4 regions of the Serratia sp. NCCP-200 genome follow, and region 3 is predicted to be linked to each of the others. Evidence: predicted binding sites of a transcription regulator. Region 3 holds the regulator's gene; each other region holds the start of a gene.
The links. The regulator CRP, encoded in region 3, controls carbon source genes, mostly activating them, when cyclic AMP is high. The targets are predictions, from matches to a motif close to ATGTGANNNNNNTCACAT.

Region 1: AC6HVW_RS03710 (sugar transporter) is a predicted target of CRP. The motif match lies at 1,505-1,522, and genes of this name have one in related genera.
Region 2: AC6HVW_RS11335 (nucleoside-specific channel-forming protein Tsx) is a predicted target of CRP. The motif match lies at 1,901-1,918, and genes of this name have one in related genera.
Region 4: AC6HVW_RS13890 (YchE family NAAT transporter) is a predicted target of CRP. The motif match lies at 1,357-1,374, and genes of this name have one in related genera.

The regions. Positions count from the first base shown of each region.
Region 1 is NZ_BAAKUJ010000001.1:797,300-800,434, forward strand. It holds gene AC6HVW_RS03700 (ABC transporter ATP-binding protein) at 1-696, shown strand, start outside; gene AC6HVW_RS03705 (ABC transporter ATP-binding protein) at 693-1,409, shown strand; gene AC6HVW_RS03710 (sugar transporter) at 1,582-2,769, shown strand; gene proR (transcriptional regulator ProR) at 3,005-3,135, shown strand, end outside.
Region 2 is NZ_BAAKUJ010000003.1:254,335-257,469, reverse strand. It holds gene AC6HVW_RS11345 (serine hydrolase domain-containing protein) at 1-124, shown strand, start outside; gene AC6HVW_RS11340 (hypothetical protein) at 570-743, shown strand; gene AC6HVW_RS11335 (nucleoside-specific channel-forming protein Tsx) at 805-1,683, opposite strand; gene AC6HVW_RS11330 (hypothetical protein) at 2,078-2,350, opposite strand; gene yddG (aromatic amino acid DMT transporter YddG) at 2,436-3,135, opposite strand, start outside.
Region 3 is NZ_BAAKUJ010000007.1:174,302-177,436, reverse strand. It holds gene AC6HVW_RS21035 (LysR substrate-binding domain-containing protein) at 1-753, shown strand, start outside; gene AC6HVW_RS21030 (OsmC family protein) at 756-1,163, opposite strand; gene crp (cAMP-activated global transcriptional regulator CRP) at 1,545-2,177, shown strand; gene AC6HVW_RS21020 (YccS/YhfK family putative transporter) at 2,234-3,135, shown strand, end outside.
Region 4 is NZ_BAAKUJ010000003.1:818,731-821,865, reverse strand. It holds gene adhE (bifunctional acetaldehyde-CoA/alcohol dehydrogenase) at 1-1,105, opposite strand, end outside; gene AC6HVW_RS13890 (YchE family NAAT transporter) at 1,625-2,269, shown strand; gene AC6HVW_RS13885 (ABC transporter substrate-binding protein) at 2,949-3,135, shown strand, end outside.

The DNA of each region.
Region 1 (3,135 bases), on a different contig from region 3:
GCGATCCTGCTCAATACTCACAAACGACCCATCGATGTGATCCGTATCCTCGGGCAGAAATTCCGTGCAGGGGATTGGATTAACCCCGCGCAACTGGGGTCGCGCCTTTACTACAAAATGTTTGGTGGCACACATCTGGTGAACCGTGCCGGGCTTGCCCGCACCTTCCAGAATATCCGCCTGTTCCGTGAGATGTCGGTGGTGGAGAACCTGTTGGTGGCGCAACACCGTTTGAGTAACCGAAACCTGATTGCTGGCGTGCTCAATACGCCAGCCTATCGCCGGGCAGAAAATGAAGCACTGGACCGCGCATTTTACTGGCTGGAGGTGGTCGAGTTGGTGGACTGTGCCAACCGCCTGGCGGGGGAGATGTCCTACGGCCAGCAGCGGCGGCTGGAGATCGCCCGCGCGATGTGCACTACCCCGGAAATGATCTGCCTGGATGAGCCCGCCGCCGGGTTGAACCCGGTGGAAACCGCCACCCTGAGCCGGATCATCCGCTTTTTGCGCCAGCATCATGATATTACGGTGCTGCTGATCGAACATGATATGGGCATGGTGATGGAGATTTCCGACCGGGTGATCGTACTGGATCACGGCAATGTGATCGCCGAGGGGACGCCGCAGGAGATCCAACACAATGACAGCGTGATCGCCGCTTATCTGGGCGCAGACGAAGAGGAGCTGGCGGGATGAGCGAGGTGATGCTGGAATTTCGCGAGGTAGATGTCCATTACGGCCCAATCCAGGCGCTGGAACAGGTGTCATTACAGGTCAGGCAAGGGGAAACCGTAGCGTTGATCGGGGCCAACGGGGCGGGGAAATCCACCTTGCTGATGTCAATCTTTGGCCAACCCCGCATCAGCGGTGGGCAGATCCTGTTTCAGGGGACGGATATCAGCCAGCGGTCGACGCATTTTGTGGCCAGCAGTGGCATCGCGCAGGCCCCAGAAGGGCGGAGGATTTTCCCCGACATGAGCGTAGAGGAAAATCTGCTGATGGGCACCATCACCCTTGGTAACCGCTATGCCGCTGAAGATATGCAACGTATGTATGAGCTGTTTCCGCGCCTGAAAGAGCGGCGTAACCAGCGGGCGATGACCATGTCCGGCGGTGAGCAGCAAATGTTGGCGATAGCCCGTGCGCTGATGAGCCGGCCAAAGTTGCTGTTGCTGGATGAGCCGAGTCTGGGGCTGGCACCGATCATCGTCAAACAGATCTTCAGCATTCTGCGCGAACTGGCCAACGGCGGCATGACAATTTTCCTGGTGGAGCAAAACGCCAACCATGCGCTGAAGCTGTCCGATCGGGGCTATGTGATGGTCAATGGGCAAATCCGCCTGAGCGGCAGCGGTGCCGAACTGCTGAGCAATCAGGAGGTGAGAAAGGCTTATCTGGGAGGCGCATAAAGGTAACCGCCCCGATGAGGGGCGCATTGAACATCCTCGATCCTAGGGGCGTCAAATATGGCGCTCCTACTGTTGAAAAAAACAGCACTACAAAAACGTGATCTAGGTCGCATTCTGGTTACGGGTTAGTTAAAATGGCGCCACTGCCAGCCCCTGTTCCGGAACACCTACAATGGATGAAATCAGCACTTCCCGCTCGACCGCCTGGATGCGCGTGGTCGTCTTGGCCATTTCGGCATTTATCTTTAATACCACCGAATTTATCCCCGTCGGGTTATTGAGTGATATTGCCCAAAGCTTTGGGATGCAAACCGAGCAGGTGGGGCTGATCATCACGATTTATGCCTGGATCGTTGCCACGATGTCGCTGGTCTGTATGTTGCTGACCAGCAAGATTGAGCGGCGTAAGCTGCTGATCGGGGTATTTATCCTGTTTATTGCCAGCCATGTGCTCACCGCGGTGGCCTGGAACTTTACCACCTTGGTGATCTCGCGTGCCGGTGTGGCGCTGGCGCACTCGGTGTTCTGGTCGATCACCGCGTCATTGGCCATTCGTGTTGCACCCGCAGGCAAAAAGGCACAGGCGTTGAGTATGCTGGCGGGGGGAACCGCGCTGGCGATGGTGTTGGGTTTACCGTTAGGGCGAGTGGTGGGGCAGCTACTCGGTTGGCGTATGACGTTTATTGGCATTGCCGTGTGCGCCACCCTGGCGTTGGTGATGCTGTGGCGCTTGCTGCCGGTGCTGAAAAGCGAGCATTCCGGTTCACTGGCCAGCGTTCCCCTGTTGTTCAAACGCCCGGAGCTGGTCAGCCTGTATATGTTGACCATCATTGTGGTGACGGCGCACTTTACTGCCTACAGCTACATCGAGCCCTTTATCCAGACCGTGGCCGGGTTATCCGCCAACTTTACCACCTTGATGCTGTTACTGTTTGGTGCTGCGGGCATTGTCGGCAGCCTGCTATTCAGCCGCTACAGCGAACGTTTCCCGTCGGGTTTCTTCATGGGGGCAATTGGTCTGCTGGCCCTCAGCCTGTTATTGCTGTTGCCCGCTTCCGGTAATGAAACGACCTTGACGTTGCTGTGTGTGGTCTGGGGCATGGCCATCATGGCGATTGGTCTTTCGATGCAGGCGAAGGTGCTCAGTCTGGCACCGGATGCGACCGATGTCTCGATGGCGATCTTCTCCGGCTTGTATAACTTTGGGATCGGCGGCGGGGCGTTGCTGGGCAACCAGGTCAGCCTGCATCTGGGAATGCCAAACATTGGCTTCGTCGGAGCGCCGTTGGCCCTGATCGCCCTCGGCTGGTGTATCTTGAGTTTCTATCGTAACGAACGCTTGCAGCACCATCGGGCTTGATAGCTCTGGCAAACACCTCGTAGATACTCTCCATGCTGACAAACTTCAACCGGTTCTGAACGTAGGGGCGCTGCACGCTGCGCCCCTACGGTTGGACATGGTGTTGTTTTTAGGGACGCTGCAATGTGTGGGTATTCCCTCCTAGATGCTCACCGCACAGCCTGGTTATAGGTTTGCACCTATATAGCATTTAACCTATATTGGTCTAGGTTCAACGACAAAAAAGGAGTAGGCCATGGGCAGAACACTCGAACAAATCCTGGCGGAAGAAAAACCCGAGGTAGTGGCCAGCGCTGAGCGCATTGCGGCGGATACGCTGCTCAATATTCACCTGGCCGAACTACGTGAGCGGGTGCAGAAAACCCA
Region 2 (3,135 bases), on a different contig from region 3:
TGAAAGCAACGATGGGCCCAACCTGAATCGGTTTTGTCTGTATTTCCGCGGTTACCAGGTCGATCTGATCGCCAGCCGCAGCCGTGTACTCACGTTCAAAAAGAACATCTGCGCCCGCGCGTAAAAGTTCGCCGTGCTATGACGGGGCGCTGCATACTGCGCCCGCCTATCAGCCCGACATATCATTCACACCAATTATTAAAAAACAGGTCGTGGCTATCAGGCAAAAAATTGTTCACGCGCAAAACTACTCATGATATCCGAGTAAATGCCGTAGATTTTTCTTGCGGCAAAATAAGCCATCCAGTAATTTTAGTCGGCCACAGAAATGAGTAAACCTGCTCTTTTTCGTTGCACCTCAAAACCCATCTTATGTCATCGATAAATGATACTACTCAATTTCCCGCCGTCCCGTGCGGGATTTCTTTTACTACTTTTCACTATTATAACGCCACTTTTTAGTCTTTTTTGTTGCTGTTTTGTTGCGAATAATCTACCTTTAGGCCTTGAAAAGCTCAACCACTCAGCGTGGCGAAACCGCTATTTCTGGGCGTTTAGGAGTTATAACCATGCACATGACGTTGATGGAGTACATCCAGCTGCACTTCAATGGTGATATTTATCGCTATGCGCAATTTGAAGGTGTCAGCCGTGAGCAAATCCTCAAGTGGATCGACAATGAGTGCTACGTTATCAAGGGTAAATTGGTTATGCCGGTTAAACATTTACCCGCGGAAAGTTAGCCTTAATGATGAAAAAAAACCCCGCCAGCGCGGGGTTTCCTGTTTCTGATACCACGAAAAATCAGAAGTTATAACCGGCAACCAGGTAGTAACCCCAGCCGGTAGACTTGATTGGCCCCTGCGGCGTACCGATGTCCACCCCATCATTCCATTGACCACCGTTATGGAAGTAACGTGCCACGAAGGAGTAATGCCAGTGATCGTAGTTCAGCGCCAAAATGTGGCTGGAGGCGATAGAGTTGCTGGTACGTGCCTGACGGCCATCCACCACGAAGTTGTCGCTGCCCAGATCGGAATCAAAGTCAAAGTTGGTGAAACCGATATAGCTCAGGTTGCCGCCCCACATTTCGGTCAACGGCACAAAATATTTCACCTTGAAGCGATAGCCGTCCCAGCTGTTCTCGTTGGATGCACCATAGTTCTGCCATTGGTATTTGGCATAAATGTTCATCGACAGGCTCATCGGCAGGCCGGTTTCGATATCGGTGCCTAGGCCCATATACCAGGTGCTTTGACGGGAGGCGTTGTTACGCCCCATGTCGTAAATGTAGTTGTTGGCAAAATACCACTCTTTGAACGGCCCAAAGCCCAGGTTGGTGCCAGTCAGTTTGTCGATGGAGAAGCGCGGTTCGATCTCCATAAACAGCGGTGAACCTTTATCCCAGATACCACGGTTTGGCGTGTTACCGGTGCCGAAGAACTTTGGCACATCCACGTAGCCATAGAAATCCAGCCAGTCTTTCTTGGCAAAGGCTTCATACTCCAGATACACGTCATTGTTCAGCTGCGGCCCGAAGCGGGTATGGTAGCTGCCTACTACGTTGACACTCTGATGCCACCAGTCTGAAAGATACTGGCTGTCTTTGCTTTCTGCCGCCATGGAAGCGGGGCTGAAAGACGCGGAAAGAAGCACACCTGCTGCGAGAGCTATTTTCTTCATTTTATTACCACATGCTGAGTGGGCCAATTCCCTGCCCGTTGGAATGATATGTGTCTGGCGACGCCTGCTGTAAACAAACGGTTACCTATTACCGGTCGCCGTGCGCATTATAGAAAGCTCTCACTGTAATAATCTGTGATCCAGTCAGGCATTTTACCATCGCGTAATCGATTGCGTTCTCATTTTATAAAATAAATTGCAGTGCAAAACATTTTTGATGTGATTTTCATCATATCGATAATTTTTCAATCGCCGATTTTTGGTGTCTTTATGTTCAACACCAAATTTTAACCTGAGGTTAAAAAGCGCATAAAAAAGCCGACGCTTATGTCGGCTTAGTGGCAGGCGGGCGCAGGATACGGCCCCCTTATATGGCGAACCCGTTGGTTTTTTTTCAGCGGGCTCCGGGTACGGCCTTGGCAATGTTCTCTTGCCGGAATATCACCTCATCACCCGTGGCAATTTCCCATTGGCTGACCGGGATATCGACTTTCGGCGAGGCCACGACTACCGAGCCGTGGATCAGCTTATCGTCACGGCGCAGGATCATCACATCCAACTGGTATTCATGCGGTAGGTTAGCGGTGGTCAGGCGAACGACATCACCAGTGCTGAAACTGTGACCATTAAGCGCTGGCTGCTGAATAAATTGAATATCTTTTCTCATTTTCCCGTTCCTTCTGGCAGAACACTTACCTTGAGATTAGCTCGAAATTCATTATTCTGCCGCCTGCGCAGGTAAAAAATAGGCCTCAGTCGGCGCGGGTGGCCCGCCAGCAAATCAGCGATCCTAGCGTGACCATCATCACCCCTTGCCAGAAGTTGAGGGTCAGCGCGGTGCTGAGTACCACGGCGGCAAACACCGATGACAATACCGGGGTAAAGTAAGATACGGTCGCCAGCAGCGTCATATTGCCATGCAGGATCCCGACGTTCCAAGCGGCATAGCCAGCCCCCATCGCCGTCCCCACGCACAGCAACGCCACCACAACCGGCAGGCTAAAGTGCATGCCGCTTTCATTACTGAAAGGATAAATCAGCCACAGCGCCAGCGCGGTCAGCGAGATAAACAGCACTACCGCGTTTTTGCCCTGGGCGATCCTCTTGGTCACGTTGCAATAGATGGCCCAAATCACCGCACCGCTGAATGCCAGCCCGTAACTCAACGGATTACTGCGCACGTTGGCCAGCATTTGTGCCGGTGACCAACCGCCGCTGCCACTCATGATCCAGCCAATCCCGAACAGGGAAAGTAACAAACCAGGCACCACCCACCATTTGGCCTTTTGTCCATTGAACAGGATGGCCATCAATACGGTAAAACAGGGCCAAAGATAGTTGATCATCCCCAGCTCAATGGCCTGCGTACGGTTGCTGGCATAGCCCAGCGACAGCGAGAGGCAAATCTCATACAGCACAAACAGCAGGCTGCCGAGGAGCAGATAGGAACGG
Region 3 (3,135 bases):
AATCGCAGCAGTCAGGGAATGACGCTGACCGAAACCGGCCGCGCCTTCGCCCTGCGAATGCAGTTGATCCTGGAGGAATTGCAGCGCGCCGCCGACGAGATCCAGCAGTTGAATCAGCATTCGCAAGGTAACGTCGCCATTGGCTGCTCTTCGCTACTCGCCCTGACGGTATTACCGGAGCTGGTCGAAGCCTTCAAACAGCCGTTTCCACAGGCCAATCTCCTAATCCGCGAAGCGCAGCTTTCTACGCTACTGCCAGCATTGCGCGAAGGCCGCCTGGATTTTGCCGTGGGTACCGTCAGCCCGGAACTTCCGCTGGAGGATCTGGTGCGTGAACCGCTGTTCAACGCCTCTTTTTGCATTATCGCACGCCAGGGGCACCCACTGGCGCAGGCCACCTCGTTGGACGAACTGCGTGAGGCCAAGTGGTTATTACCGGAAACCGATATGGGTTATTACCAGCAGTTGCGTGCGGTATTAGGCACCTTCTATCAGCAATTGAGCCGTTCGCCCATTCGTTCGGACTCTGTGACCTGTGGCTTGAATATGGTGCTGGAGGCGGATTATCTGACTATCGTGGCGCGGGCGATGAGTGCACCGTTCTATTTGCAGCGTCGGCTGGTGGCATTGCCTATCGACACGTTGCCACAAGCGCAATATTGCGTGCTGTATTCACAGAAATCGCCGCTAACCGTGACGGCACGGCGATTTCTTGATTTATTGCGTGCCCACTGCCTGCGCTACCCTTGGTAGGATCAGGCCACTTCGCGGATTTCGAAGCTGTGGCTAATGCTGGCGGCTTTACCCAGCATCAAGGAGACGGAGCAGTATTTCTCGGCGGAAAGATCCACCGCGCGCTCGACAATCTTATCGGTCAGCCCTTTGCCGGTGACGATAAAATGCAGGTTGATATGGGTAAACAGACGCGGTGCTTCTTCACGACGCTCGGAGGTCAGTTTTACCTCACAGTCACGCACATCGTTACGCCCTTTTTGCAGGATCGACACCACATCGATGGCGCTACAGCCGCCGACGGACATCAACACCATTTCCATCGGGCTTGGCGCTTTATCGCCAGCATTGCCATCCATCAAAACCTGGTGACCAGACGCAGACTCACCCAGGAATGTCAGCCCTTCTACCCACTTAACTCTTGCCTGCATGTTACACACTCCGGTTAATTTCTTAAAAACAGGGTACGCTTTCGCATACATTCTGGCAACGTAACCTGACGCTAATCATGCTGAAGCGAGACAACACAAGACACCCGCCTCACTCTGTGCTACAAACAGAGCCGCAATAACTCTTTCCAGGTCACCGATTTCAGGGATATGTCCAAGGAAAGGCCCCTATATTGGTTTGTTAACAGAATGTAGCTTGCAGCTCTCCCTGCAAGTTAATATGCTAGAGCACAAGCGTATTTCTATAACACGCCTCAAAACCTGTTGATAGCCACAATTAAAACACCGGGCTATAAGCACGTTTTACAGGGAACTCTGACCCCTGTGATACAAGGCAGCGATAACAACAGAGGATAACAGCGAATGGTTCTCGGCAAACCGCAAACAGACCCGACTCTCGAATGGTTCCTGTCTCATTGCCATATCCACAAATATCCATCGAAGAGTACGCTTATTCACCAAGGTGAAAAGGCCGAAACGCTTTACTACATCGTCAAAGGCTCCGTCGCGGTGCTGATTAAAGATGAAGAAGGCAAAGAGATGATCCTGTCCTACCTTAACCAGGGGGATTTCATCGGCGAGCTAGGATTATTTGAAGAAGGCCAGGAGCGTAGCGCCTGGGTACGGGCCAAAACCGCCTGTGAAGTGGCTGAAATTTCCTACAAGAAATTCCGCCAACTGATCCAGGTTAACCCGGATATCCTGATGCGCCTGTCCGCACAGATGGCTAACCGCCTGCAAGTCACCTCAGAGAAAGTGGGTAACCTCGCCTTCCTTGACGTAACCGGCCGCATTGCACAGACCTTGCTGAACCTGGCAAAACAGCCTGATGCCATGACTCACCCAGACGGCATGCAGATCAAAATCACCCGCCAGGAAATTGGCCAAATCGTCGGTTGCTCACGTGAAACCGTCGGTCGTATTTTGAAAATGCTCGAAGATCAAAACCTGATCTCCGCGCACGGCAAAACCATTGTCGTGTACGGTACGCGTTAATCCCCAGAGAAACGGTGCAGCAATGCGCCGTTTCTTTACCTGCTGAATAGCCAACCATGTGGCGCCGCCTGATCTACCACCCGGAAGTCAACTACGCACTGCGGCAAACGCTGGTGTTGTGCCTGCCGGTGGCGTTTGGTTTACTGATTGGCAACCTGCAACTCGGCATGCTGTTCTCGTTGGTGCCCGCCTGCTGCAACATTGCCGGGCTGGATACGCCACACAAACGCTTTTTCAAACGCCTGGTCGTAGGCGGCTCCCTGTTCGCACTCAGCAGCCTTCTGCTGCAACAAGCCCTGCTGTGGGATCTGCCGTTACCCTTGCTGATGCTGGCAATGGCGCTGTTGCTCGGCGTCAGCGGTGAGATCAGCCCGCTGCACGCACGCCTGCTACCAGCCGCATTGGTCGCCGCCATCTTTTCCCTCAGCATGGTAGGCACCGTGCCAATCTGGCATGCCCCTTTGCTGTATATCGTCGGCACCGCCTGGTACGGGCTGTTTACCTGGGCCTGGTTCAAGCTGTGGAAAGAGCAGCCGATGCGCGAATCCCTAAGCCAGCTGTATATGCAGTTGGCCGACTATTTTGAAGCCAAATACTCATTACTGACGCAGCACACCGATCCTGAAACTGCCCTGCCGCCGCTGTTGCAACGCCAGCAGAAAGTGATGGACCTGATCAGTCTGCTATACCAACAGCTTAATTTCCTGCCCCATGCCAATAACCTAGAGCAAAAGCGCCTGCGGCGTACGTTTCAGGTGGCGCTCGATTTGCAAGAGCACATCACCGTCAGCCTGCATCTGCCGGAAGAAGTGCAAAAGCTGGTGGAGCAAAGCCAGGCCGAAGCGATTATCCGCCGCAACGCCCAAGTGATCGCCACGCGCCTGCGGGTGATGGCCGACGATATTCTCTATCATCGGCACTCTGCGCGTTTCAGCATGAAGAATGAGCTGGCAGCGCT
Region 4 (3,135 bases), on a different contig from region 3:
AGGTGTGACCGATACCGCCCATGGCGACCAGTTTCTCGGCTTTGCAGACGGCGTCTTCAAAGTCTTTGGCCCGGTACATCGCCAGGGTAGGTGACAGTTTTTCGTGAGCAAACGGCTCAGATTCGTCAACCAGTTTCACTTCACCGATCAGGATTTTGGTGTTGGCTGGCACTTTGATACCGGCCATTTCAGCGATTTTTGGTGCAGACTGGCCAACGATAGCGGCGTTCAGGCCACCGTTTTTCAGGATGATGTCCTGAACGGCTTTCAGCTCTTTGCCCTGCAGCATGTAGCCGCCGTGGGAAGCGAAGCGTGCGCGCACTGCATCGTATGCGGAATCCACCACAATCACGGACTGTTCAGACGCACAGATCACACCGCTGTCGAAGGTTTTTGACATCAGGATAGAAGCAACAACGCGTTTGATGTCGGCAGTTTCATCGACTACAACTGGAGTGTTACCGGCACCAACACCGATAGCGGGTTTACCAGAGCTGTAAGCAGCTTTAACCATGCCTGGGCCACCGGTTGCCAGGATCAGGTTGATGTCTGGGTGATGCATCAGTTGATTGGACAGTTCCACCGTTGGCTGGTCGATCCAACCGACGATGTCTTTCGGCGCGCCAGCAGCAATGGCAGCCTGCAACACGATATCTGCGGCTTTGTTGGTGGCGTTCTTGGCACGTGGGTGCGGAGAGAAGATAATGCCGTTACGGGTTTTCAGGCTGATCAGCGCTTTGAAGATCGCGGTAGAAGTTGGGTTGGTGGTTGGCACGATACCGCAAATCAGGCCAATTGGCTCTGCAATGGTGATGGTACCGAAAGTTTCGTCTTCGGAGAGGATCCCGCAGGTCTTTTCGTCTTTATAGGCGTTATAGATGTATTCGGAAGCGAAGTGGTTTTTGATGACTTTGTCTTCAACGATACCCATGCCAGATTCTTCAACGGCCATTTTAGCCAGAGGAATACGGGCATCTGCGGCGGCGAGGGCAGCGGCGCGGAAGATCTTATCAACTTGCTCTTGTGAGAAGTTGGCATACTCGCGCTGGGCTTTTTTGACACGTGCAACTAGCTCGTTCAATTCAGCGACATTCGTTACAGCCATGATGCTCTCCTGATAAATGTTAAACTCTTTCAGTAAATAAGCCGTTCGAGGAACTAGTATAGACATCTGTCAGGAAGGCGTCTGTTAGATCATGAGACTTTTCCCGCAGTTAGCGACCCATACTGCTGATTTACTTAAAGAGCTTTACCAAGTGCAAGTTGGTAGTAGGCAAGCGAGACAGAAATCGGTATCCATACCTCGTACTCCCTTTTGACTACGACTAAGAGCTTAACTATTCCTGAGTAGATATTTTGTGATGTACATCATAAAAATCGCAAGCTGACACCTTTCAGCTGGCATTTGTTGAGAGCGATTATCAACAAGGTGCTTGACGATGACGCGATGATACTTGATAACAGCATGCAACACACAAGGCATTAACAATAGCGAATTGTTTTGTAACATTCTGTTGGGGTAGGGAAAAATGCTGGCCGGGTGGATGGATTAGCTGGCGCAATTCCATTACATTAGCGCGCATCGGCAGTGTCTCTTTTTACAGCTATTTATGCGGAGTTTTTCGTGGGCCAATCTCTGTTGGATTTTTCCGGCTACATCAAGTTCTTTGTCGGCCTGTTTGCGCTGGTCAACCCGGTAGGTATTCTGCCGGTGTTTATCAGCATGACCAGCTATCAGGCCGAGGTCGGGCGTAACAAAACCAACCTGACGGCTAACCTGTCGGTGGCGATTATTTTGTGGACCTCGCTGTTCCTGGGCGAGGGCATATTGCGTATGTTTGGTATCTCCATCGATTCTTTCCGTATTGCCGGCGGCATTCTGGTGGTGACCATTGCCATGTCGATGATCAGCGGCAAGCTGGGTGAAGACAAACAGAACAAGCAGGAAAAGTCAGAGAGCGCGATCCGTGAAAGCATCGGGGTTGTTCCCTTGGCGCTGCCCCTGATGGCCGGGCCGGGTGCCATCAGTTCCACCATTGTCTGGAGCTCTCGTTACCACAGCTGGCAGAACCTGTTAGGTTTTACCGTGGCGATCGCCTTGTTCGCTTTCTGTTGCTGGCTATTGTTCCGGGCAGCTCCGCTGCTGGTGCGTCTGCTGGGGCAAACCGGCATCAACGTCATTACCCGTATCATGGGGTTATTGTTGATGGCGCTGGGGATCGAATTTATTGTCACCGGCATCAAAGCCATTTTCCCTGGGTTGTTATAACCTTAATAAAGCCGCGGACAACCCCGTTTGCGGCTTAATTTATTTTTAATTTTTCAAATTATCCCAGCTGATGCATTATTAAAGTGCATAACCTGCCTGCTTTTCATTCTATTGCCCCACCCTGTGGCACAAATCTCACTTTATCGGTTGATAAAGCACCAAGATGTTATTTTCTCCACTTTTAAACACCGCGTGACGGGGTTTTTATCTCCCTATGGGTAAAATTGTTGTTAATTTAATTACATCATTCTGTAGGGCTTGTCTCCGTTTCACACAGGTGTTATTAGTGATTAAGCACGCATAGGCAGGTGTTTATTCTCTGAACGGCATTTTTGTTAACTGAATGTTTCTTTTGAGCGGTTTTTTTCATCCGTGAAGAAAAGGTTGAAAATGAAGATGTTATTTATCCAATAAAATCATGGCGTTAACCGTCATCTAGGTGGATGGGAAGGCTAGGTGTCTGTAGGGCTATGGGATAATAAAAGAGAAATGCTTAACATTTCTGTAAAAATTATTAGCTATGAATTTTTGCTTCTGCTAATTTCCGAGCAACTTATCAGAAGGAAAAATCTTATCTTTGGCGCACCAAGTAGGAATGATTTTTGCTGATATCCGTATATTTAGCCCGCTTGATAACTATTTCACAATTATTGCTTAGCCGTGAAAAGGAGCCTGTAGTATGCCGCAAACCACGAAGCATCAACCGTTGGCCGTTATCATCGCCGCCGTGTTGGGGATGAGCGCCAGCCAAAACCTGCAGGCCGTTGAGGTTCCGGCCGGTGTGCAATTGGCACCACTGCAGCGCATGGTGATCAACAACGGTTCAGAAGTCGCTTCGTTGGATCCGCATAAGGTCGAAGGAACGC